One region of the Neorhizobium sp. T25_27 genome, then DNA from elsewhere that is predicted to be linked to it. Evidence: riboswitches for the same ligand, from Rfam matches in the RefSeq annotation. Region 1 holds a riboswitch; each other region holds the start of a gene.

Region 1 (2,194 bases):
CCGATAGCCGACAGCATGTCTGCGGCAGCAGTATAGATGAAACGCTCGAAGCCATCGGCGGGAGCCCACGCTTCGTCGCCGTGGTGATGCTCGGCGGCCGATGCCGTGGCGCCTGCGGCCGGCGCAGCATCATGGCTGTGGCCTGCCTCAGGCGCGGCATTCTCGAACACTTCCGCCTGCAGGATCAGCGGCACGGTGGAGAAGCTCTGCATCACGGTCAGTAGCAGTCCGGACAAAAGCCCGGCGATCACCGCCGTGAAGACGATGTTGCGAAACAACGACATTGGGGAGAACTCCTCAGTGGCAGGGGAAGGCGAGCGAGTGGCGCGTGTCATGCGCGGCATTGTGGACGACTTCCAGATGCGAGAAGCCGACAAAGCCGACGATGAACAGGCCGAGCAGGGCCGTCATGCTGAGGGGAATGATCTTCGAAGCGGAGAGGCTGACTGCAGCTGCAGCAGAGTTCGTAACCATGGTCTCGTCCTTTCGCCCTCCACCCGAGGGCCGTTCACGTTCTTTGCCGCCTCTGGCAGGTCTCCTGGCTCGCGGATCGGACGCCTTCTCCCGCCTTCCCAGGATCCCGTTGGCCGGATTTCCCAGTGGCTTGACGGCCAAACAGCCGTTTTGGTCGAAGACTTTCCGCTTACAGTTGCGGGGGCAGCCGCGGGTTGGACGGCAGAATTCCGTCGCACCGCATTCCCTCTAAAACCCTTTCGGGCACCATAGGCTCGGCCACTATAGACGAATTCGGCGTGACGGCAATCGCCTTTGCGACGCATTGACATGGGCCTGCGACCGGGCTTACTTGAAAGGAGATGGTCCCTTTCCGGCAACGGGGAGGGCTAAGAGAGAATGCGGTGCGATCCCTTTTTTCAGGACCAATGCCGCGGCTGCCCCCGCAACTGTAGGCGGCGAGCCATTGCCTAAAACGGCCATTTGGCCGTCAAGCCACTGGGAAATCCGGCCAACGGTATCCTGGGAAGGCAGGCAAATGGCGACGACCCGCGAGCCAGGAGACCTGCCGTCCGATTAATTTTGCTTCACCGGGCGGGGTGCTCCGGAGGAAGTTTCTCGATCACCGCAGAGGGATTTCGACCTTCTGCTCCGCGCCCCGATTTTTCGACCCCGGCGGGAACGCGGCTGACCGATGAGTGACCACCGACCAGATGATCCGGCAACCGCCGGCCCGGCAGATGTGACGATTTTCGTCTGCACCAATTGCCGTGACGCGTCCGACGGCGAAATCCGGCCCGGCATCGCACTGATCGCGGCGCTGCGCGAGGCAGCAAACGGCAAGCCGCTCGCGGTCAAGCCGGTCACCTGCCTTGCCAATTGCGAAAAAAGCCCGAGCGCCGCCTTCAACCACAAGAGCGGCTGGTCCTATGTCTTCGGCCACCTGTCGCTCGACAATGTCGAGGACATCGTCACCGGCGCGATGATGCTGGCCGAGGACGAGCGCGGCTTCCTTCCCCTTCGCGGCCGCCCGACCTGCCTGCGCGGCAAGGGCATGACGGCCCGTATTCCACCCTTTCATCACCACGAGGACATGCCATCATGAGCGTTTCGTTCGACCGCGTTCCCTGCACCGTCGTTACCGGGTTTCTGGGAGCCGGCAAGACCACGCTGATCCGCAACCTGATCGAAAACCTGAAGGGCAAGCGGCTGGCGATCATCGTCAATGAATTCGGCGATGTCGGCATCGACGGCGACGTGCTGAAAGGCTGCGGCATCGAAAGCTGCCCGGAAGACAATATCATCGAGCTCGCCAACGGCTGCATCTGCTGCACCGTGGCGGACGATTTCGTGCCGGCGATCGACCGGATCCTGGCTATCGAACCCCGCGTCGACCACATCCTCATCGAAACCTCCGGCCTCGCGCTGCCGAAACCCCTCGTCCAGGCCTTCCAATGGCCTGACGTCAAGGCACGGGTGACGGTCGACGCGGTGATTGCCGTGGTCGACGGACTGGCGCTCGCTGAAGGTCGCGTTGCCGACGATCACGAGGCGCTGGAAGCGCAGCGCGACGCGGACGGTTCGATCGACCATGACGATCCGGTCGAGGAAGTGTTCGAGGACCAGGTGGCCTGCGCCGACATGATCGTGCTCACCAAGAGCGACCTCCTGGATGCCGCCGGCCTCGCGACCGCCAGGGATCGCGTGTCCGCCCATCTGCCACGTGCCGTGAAAATCGTCT
Region 2 (2,194 bases), on a different contig from region 1:
GGCATCGAACTTCCGAGGGAAGAGCAGCCCTATTCCGGGATCACCAAACTGCAGACCCGCCCGCAAAAGCCGCAGGCCGCGGTCCAGCCGCCGGTGCTCACGCCGCCGCCGGAGCGGCCATACGATCCAAACAAGAAGGTGCGCACCGTCGGGCCGGCTTTCCTGCCTGAAGCGGATATCGACCTCAGCAATCCGAAATCGGCAGGACCGCAGCCGCAGCAGTGATCAACGGTTATCCCAGCGATCCTGAAAGATCAGCTCCTCCAGGGCCAACCGCTGGCGCCAGCCCTTGAGCGCCAATTCCGGCTCGGCGTAGAGGCGGTCGGTATAACCGAGGCACAGCCACGCGACGATCTCGACGCGATCGGGAATGCCCAGCAGCGCACGCACGTCCTCCTCGTGAAAGATGCTGACCCAGCCGACACCGACGCCCTCGGCCCTTGCCGCAAGCCACAGGTTCTGCACGGCGCAGACGGTCGAATAGACGTCCATGCGCGGGTTGTGGGTGCGGCCGAGCACGACCGGGCCGGCACGATCCGGATCGCAGGTGACGCAGATCGACAGCGGCGCCTTGACGATGCCTTCGAGCTTGAGGCTGCGATAGAGGTCACGGCTTTCCTCGGCAAACATCTCGACGGCTTCGTCATTGGCGCGCGAGAAGGCGGCACGAGCCGCCTCTCGCACTGCAGGATCGCGGATGAGGATGAAATTCCAGGGCTGCATGAAGCCGACCGAGGGTGCCGAATGCGCTGCGCCAAGCAGCCGCCTTACCAGGTCGTCCGGCAGTGGATCGGGCAGGAACTGGTCGCGCACGTCGCGGCGCGTCTCGATCGCCCTGTAGACGGCCGCGCGCTCGGCCTTCGAAAATTCACCGGCAGGCAGCAAGGCATGCGCGAAAGGATCAGGCTGCATCGTTTGTCCCCAACAATGCCGTCGCTCCCTTGCCCTTCAGAAGCAAAGAGAGGTCCGAAACCTTTCCGCTGTCCGCGCGGGCTGGTCTATCTTGTCAGGCCGGTCTTCTGACTTGGCTTCGTCCGCTTCCGCCGCCGCCTTCCCGGGAAAATCCCAGTGGCTTTCAATCCTGCGGCCGAGCGTCCACCTCACAGCGTTGGGCACGTTCCGGTTCCACCCCGGATTCCCGATTCTCCGGCTTGTCGCCGGCACCTGACAGGATCGGTTATGCCCTTACGCTATCCTCCGCGCAAGGCGCTCATGCGACTAGGAAATAGCGCACGTAGGCAAACTCATCGCCATCCGGCGACCAGTTCGGTGAATTCATCGTGCCCTGCCCGCCAAAGAGCTCGAACAGCGTTTCGACATTGCCGCCGTCCATGTCCATCAGCCTGACGCGGACGTCGAGATCGCGCGGGTGGTCGAAGACATCGGCGTCGTAGGAGACAAAGACGATCTTGTCACCCTTCGGTGACGGATGCGGGAACCAGTCGCCGTAACCGCCATCGGTGATCCGCTCGGCCACGCCGCCGGCGGCCGGAACCCGCCAGATCTGCGTCAATCCGGTGCGGCTGGAATTGAAATAGATCCATTTTCCATCCGGCGAAAAATCCGGCCCGTCGTTGCGGCCCTCGCCGAAGGTCAGCCGCGTCTCTGCGCCACCTTCGATGCCGATCGTATAGATGTCGAACTCGTCGCCGCGGATGCCGCAATAGGCGAAACTTTTTCCGTCCGGTGACCAGCCATGCCAGTAGGACGGCAGGTTCCGGGTCACCAGCCGTGGCACGCCGCCACCGGCGGGGAGCACATAGATCGCCGACTTGCCGAACTCTACCTTGTCGGAAATGGCGATCAGCGAACCGCCCGGCGAAATGCCGTGGTCGTTGTTGCATTGGCGGGCAAAGCCGGTATCGACCAGTCCTGGCCCGTCGTCACCCTCCGGTGACAGCCGATAGATCAGGCCCTCGCTGTTCAGCATCAGATAACACCCGTCGGGCGACCAGTTGGGCGCCTCGAACAGGGCTTCCGTCTGCCAGACCACCCGCATCGTCCTCGTCCGGATATTGAAGATCTCGACCGAGCTGCGCAGGGCCATGATCCTCTCCTACCGATCGCGGAACCGGTTGGTGATCGGATAACGCCGATCGCGGCCGAAGTTCTTCTTGGTGATCTTGACGCCCGGCGCCGATTGGCGCCGCTTGTATTCGGCGAGATAGAGCAGGTGCTCGATCCGGTGAACAGT
Region 3 (2,194 bases), on a different contig from region 1:
GCCGCCGGTCGCGAGCGCCGCCTTGTTGTTGGCGAGCGTGGCATCGAAACCGGCTGCCAGTGCCTTGGCGGTGACGGGCGTGCCATCGGAGAACAGGCGGCCGGGTTTCAGGGTCACGGTCCAGATCAGGTCCCCGATGCGCTCCGCCTTCTCGGCCAGCTCCGGCACGAGCTTGCCGTCCCGATCGACGGTGAAGAGGTTCTCGCCGACGCCATGGCTGACCAGCGCCCAGCCGTTCGAGCCCTTGGCGGGGTCCGTGCCGCTGGTGATGTAGGTGGCACCGACGCGAAGCGGCTCGCCTGCGAAGACAGTGCCTGCGGCGGCCAAGGTGGTGGCGGTGAACCAGGCGGCGGCTAGGCGCGATAGCGTCTGCGACGTCAATTCTCTCTCCTCTTGTTCTGTTCGGATGGGATACGAAGCCGCTGCTTGCGGCCCGTTGGGTGATAGGCGAAGTTCTCGACGATCCGGCCGCCAAGCAGGTGCTCGCCGACGATCCGGTCGATCGCATCTTCGGTGACGCCGCCGTAATAGGTGCCTTCCGGAAACACCTGCAGCACGGGCGCCAGACTGCAGGGACCGAGACAGGTGGATTTTGCGGTCATCGTGCCGTCGCCGGCAGCGCGCAATTTCTGCCGCTCCTGTTGGTTGCGCAGATGTCCCCAGATCAAATCGGCTCCGGCCGCGTTGCAGGGGCCGCCCTGGCAGACGAGTGCGCGGCGTTTCTGGGCTGGCACGAGTGAACCTTCGATGACGGGTGGGTTTTCGGTTTTCGGGACATCCAGCTCCTCGGCCGTCTCCAGCAGTTCGCCGAGAAGCTGCGCCATCAGCGTGCTGGAGGCGATATCCTTGGCGACGGACAAGGCCGGCCAGGGGCGGCTGTCGGCGGCCTTCCAGCGCGTCAGCGATTTCGTTAGCCAGATATGGAAGCTCGGCTCCATGGGCAGGACGAGCGGCACGATGACGACGGTTTCGACATCCTCGTCGAGCAGATTGGACAGCGCTTCGCGCAGCGAGGGGGTTCCCTGTTCGGTAAAGGCGAACCGCACCGTTCCGGCCCCGGTCATGCCGGCCGCAAGTTTCGCGAGCCGCTGCATTTCCAGATGCGGCGATGCCGCAAAGGCGGATTTGGCGATCAGGAGGACGGCGCGCCCGGATACGTTCTGGGAAGATAATCCCTGTGTTTTCACTGCCTTCGTCTCACTCAAGGAGGCGGCAGCAAAAATGAAGGTTGCGGCAGGCACGATGGCCCGACGGAACCGTCATTCCTGTGGCACACCCCGACCACGGAACTTCTATCGTCAGGCAGGTCTCCTGGCTCGCGGGTCAAAGCCTTCATCGTCCGTCTTCCCGGCATTGACTGCCAGTGACATGTTGGACGAACGGCTCACCGCTCACAGTTGCGGGACAGCTCCGGTTTTTACCGGATTCCCTCTTAGCTTCCATCGCGGGATGGAAGAACCTTGACGCCGCCAACCTACACTCCCGCTGCCGACTGTCAACGGCGCCGCTTCATGCAGCATCACGCGGCTGGTCCGGAACTGCCGTAACAATTCCGGACCAAGGTTATTGCATCAATGCGATGCGCCGGAGCCGCCGACGGCAACGATCGTAAAGGGTTTTCCTTCGACGGGAATCGTCCGGACCTCCTTCAGGCTTTCCGCATCGACAACGCGAACCAGCGAGTGCCGCGGATCGGTAATGACGATATGGCCGTCCGCAACGGCAAGACGCGGCCGCGGATCACGCCAATGGCCGTCCTTGCTGTAGGGCTCGGTGACCTTGGCTTTGCGAACGATCTCGCCCTTGATCACGTCCAGCACATGAAGATCACCGTCCTCCGTCAGGATGTAGGCACTGCGCGGCGTTGCTGGGTCCAGCAGGAAGTCGACGCGGCGGGTGGGCAGGGCGATCAGTCGGAAGTGCTTCTCGGCGTCCGGATCGATCAGGACGATTTTGTCCTCGCCGTAGTTGCCGAGGAAAAACTGCATCGCCTTGCCACCAAGCAAGGTCCCGGTGCTGCCCTTTGGCAGATCCGCCGGGTAAGCGAGCATGTCCAGCTTCGGGCCATCAATGCCACCGGGCCGGGCAACGAGAACTCCTTCCTTGCAACCGAAGGCAACCAGCCGGGCCGAGGTGGCCTCGCCGTGAAGATCGGTGCATTTCGCGACGTCGCCGAACTGCTTGCCCGCCTGAT
Region 4 (2,194 bases), on a different contig from region 1:
CGAACTGCATGACGCCGCCTTCGTGGAGTGGCGAATAGGGACCCGGCTCATAAGCGGGCGAGCGGATGCCGAAGGCGTTTTCCTCGACGATCTGGCGGTCCTGGTCGTTGGTCATGTTCCAGACATGGGTCAGTTCCTCGAGATTGTAGTCGACGCCCTCGACCGCATCCTTGTGGACCAGCCATTTTGTGGTGACCGCCGTTTCCTCCGGCCCGAGCGGGGTGACGCGGAACGAGATCGCGTGGTCGCCCAGAATGTGGTTCCAGCTGCTCGGATAGTGGAAGAGCAGCATGGTGCCGATCGAGTTGATCGTTACGTCCTCGGAGAGTTTGCGCTGCACGGCGTTGCGGCCGCTCATCGTATAACTCTCGGCATCTTCGATCAGCGGCATGCGCGCGACGCGGAACTGGCCGGTCTCGTCCATCCGGAATTCGCTCGGCAACCCGGCCTCCTCGCAACGCTGCCAATGGGCGGCGATGACCGGATCGTCCTTGGCGCCCTGGACGCCGGTTGCGGTGGGCGATTCCGGATAGGTGCGGCAGAGCTCCGGGTGGTTGGCGGCGCAGTGGTAGCACTCGCGGTTGTTTTCCCAGACGAGCTTCCAATTGCCCTTCTCGATGATCGTCGACTGGTGCGCGACCTTGGCTTCCGAGAGGCGATGCGGGGCCATATAGGGCTCGATCGCCGCACGAACCGGCGCGAAATCCGGCGCCTCGTTCGCAAGGCAGATGAAGATAAAGCCCGCCACGCTTTCGCAATGGACCTTCTTCATGCTGAACTGGGTCTTGTCGAAGTCCTGGCCCATCTGGCGGCCGACCAGAAGCGAGCCGTCCAGCTCGTAGGTCCATTGGTGGTAGGGACAGACGAGCCGGACCGCCGAGCCATGCTCCTTGGTGCAGACGCGGCTGCCGCGATGGCGGCAGGTATTGTGCAGCGCCCGGATCTGGTTGTCGCGGCCGCGCACGACGACGACCGGATAATCGCCGATCTGCAGGGTGAAATAGGCTCCGGCCTTGGGCAGCTCGCAATCATGCCCGACGAACAGCCAGTCGCGATACCAGATCATTTCCAGATCGAGCTTGAAATAGGCGGGATCGGTATAGAAGGGCTGTTCGAGGCTGAAGCCTTCACGGCGGTTCTTAAGCTGCCGCAGGGCTTGATTGCGAATTTCCATATTATCTTCCTCGTCAATGTGGACAGCGGAAGGACATGGAAATGCCGGCCGGCCTTCAAGGCCCACCCAACACCCTGTCCCGAACGCCCGCCGCGTCCGGTCGTCATTTTTGATCCCGAGGCTGGTTTCCGGGCTCAGGAGCTTGTCCCGTTCAGGGGACCGGCTCGGCGCCTTCCCGGGTGGCCCTTGCGGCTCTTTCCCAGTGGCTCATGCCGTGCCTTATTGCTCCACCACCGTTGCGGGGGCAGCGCCAGATTAGGGTTTCTAAAGACCCCTGCCGGCTTCCCAATTCTCCGCCTTCCCTAGTCAGGCGGCACCTCAAGATCGAGGCGGATATAATCATCGAGCGAGCGTGTCGCATAGGCGACATTGCGACATCGGCAACCGCGTTGGCGACAGCGGCGAAACGGCCCAAAATGCAACACTCCAGCCCCGCGAAAGCGAAACCTGTCATTAAGGGATAAGCCATAAAATCCCGGCGTGAATGGGAGCGATGCCACCGTGCAGGCCAAGGGAAAGATCCGTTACTACAAAGCCCCTCCACCGCCTCCGGCGCCGGTGGTAGTGAAGACTGCTTCCCATTCCGAATTCCTCCGGACGGGGCGCAGCTCCCGCTACAATCCGGTCTGGCTGCCGGAAGAGCGCCGCTATCTCACCCATAACGAAGTCGCCGAGCGCACGGGCAAAAGGCTCGAGGCAGCTGGGGAAACGAGCCACAACCGGATCAACTCCTTCCATCGCTCGATCAACTTTCCGAAGATCATCTTCCACCACACGCTCGATGAGCGGCCGCATCTCGGCTATTGCCACGTCACCGCGGCAAGAACGTTTCTTCCACGCGGCGGCCCGGTGAGCTGGTCGTTCTATATCGCCAACTTCTTCTCCAAGATCGGCGAGGAAGAAACCTTTTTCGAGCATATCAGCCCGGCCAATTCACGCATGTATTTTGCCGTTGCGGTCGAACGCGAGGCGGGTCAGCCGCTGCAGATCAACCGCACGATCCGCAAGAACGGCCTTCTG

What was found. Region 1 has a riboswitch for cobalamin ahead of C5J24_RS26840 (DUF1636 domain-containing protein). Riboswitches for the same ligand answer to the same signal wherever they lie in the genome.
Region 2: it holds a riboswitch for cobalamin, as region 1 does, so the genes downstream of both, bluB (5,6-dimethylbenzimidazole synthase) here and C5J24_RS26840 (DUF1636 domain-containing protein) in region 1, are expected to answer to the same signal.
Region 3: it holds a riboswitch for cobalamin, as region 1 does, so the genes downstream of both, C5J24_RS24145 ((2Fe-2S) ferredoxin domain-containing protein) here and C5J24_RS26840 (DUF1636 domain-containing protein) in region 1, are expected to answer to the same signal.
Region 4: it holds a riboswitch for cobalamin, as region 1 does, so the genes downstream of both, C5J24_RS14235 (aromatic ring-hydroxylating dioxygenase subunit alpha) here and C5J24_RS26840 (DUF1636 domain-containing protein) in region 1, are expected to answer to the same signal.

The regions. Positions count from the first base shown of each region.
Region 1 covers NZ_PVBJ01000012.1:174,135-176,328, reverse strand. Annotated here, with positions in the region: gene C5J24_RS26850 (CbtA family protein) at 1-284, opposite strand, end outside; gene C5J24_RS26845 (CbtB-domain containing protein) at 298-474, opposite strand; cobalamin riboswitch at 511-740, opposite strand; cobalamin riboswitch at 800-1,041, shown strand; gene C5J24_RS26840 (DUF1636 domain-containing protein) at 1,148-1,558, shown strand; gene cobW (cobalamin biosynthesis protein CobW) at 1,555-2,194, shown strand, end outside.
Region 2 covers NZ_PVBJ01000001.1:1,134,309-1,136,502, forward strand. Annotated here, with positions in the region: gene C5J24_RS05640 (hypothetical protein) at 1-225, shown strand, start outside; gene bluB (5,6-dimethylbenzimidazole synthase) at 226-912, opposite strand; cobalamin riboswitch at 992-1,183, opposite strand; gene C5J24_RS05650 (TolB family protein) at 1,211-2,041, opposite strand; gene C5J24_RS05655 (NAD+ synthase) at 2,057-2,194, opposite strand, start outside.
Region 3 covers NZ_PVBJ01000010.1:108,483-110,676, forward strand. Annotated here, with positions in the region: gene C5J24_RS24140 (ABC transporter substrate-binding protein) at 1-381, opposite strand, end outside; gene C5J24_RS24145 ((2Fe-2S) ferredoxin domain-containing protein) at 378-1,187, opposite strand; cobalamin riboswitch at 1,284-1,478, opposite strand; gene aztD (zinc metallochaperone AztD) at 1,572-2,194, opposite strand, start outside.
Region 4 covers NZ_PVBJ01000004.1:198,394-200,587, reverse strand. Annotated here, with positions in the region: gene C5J24_RS14235 (aromatic ring-hydroxylating dioxygenase subunit alpha) at 1-1,174, opposite strand, end outside; cobalamin riboswitch at 1,276-1,510, opposite strand; gene C5J24_RS14230 (DUF6656 family protein) at 1,676-2,194, shown strand, end outside.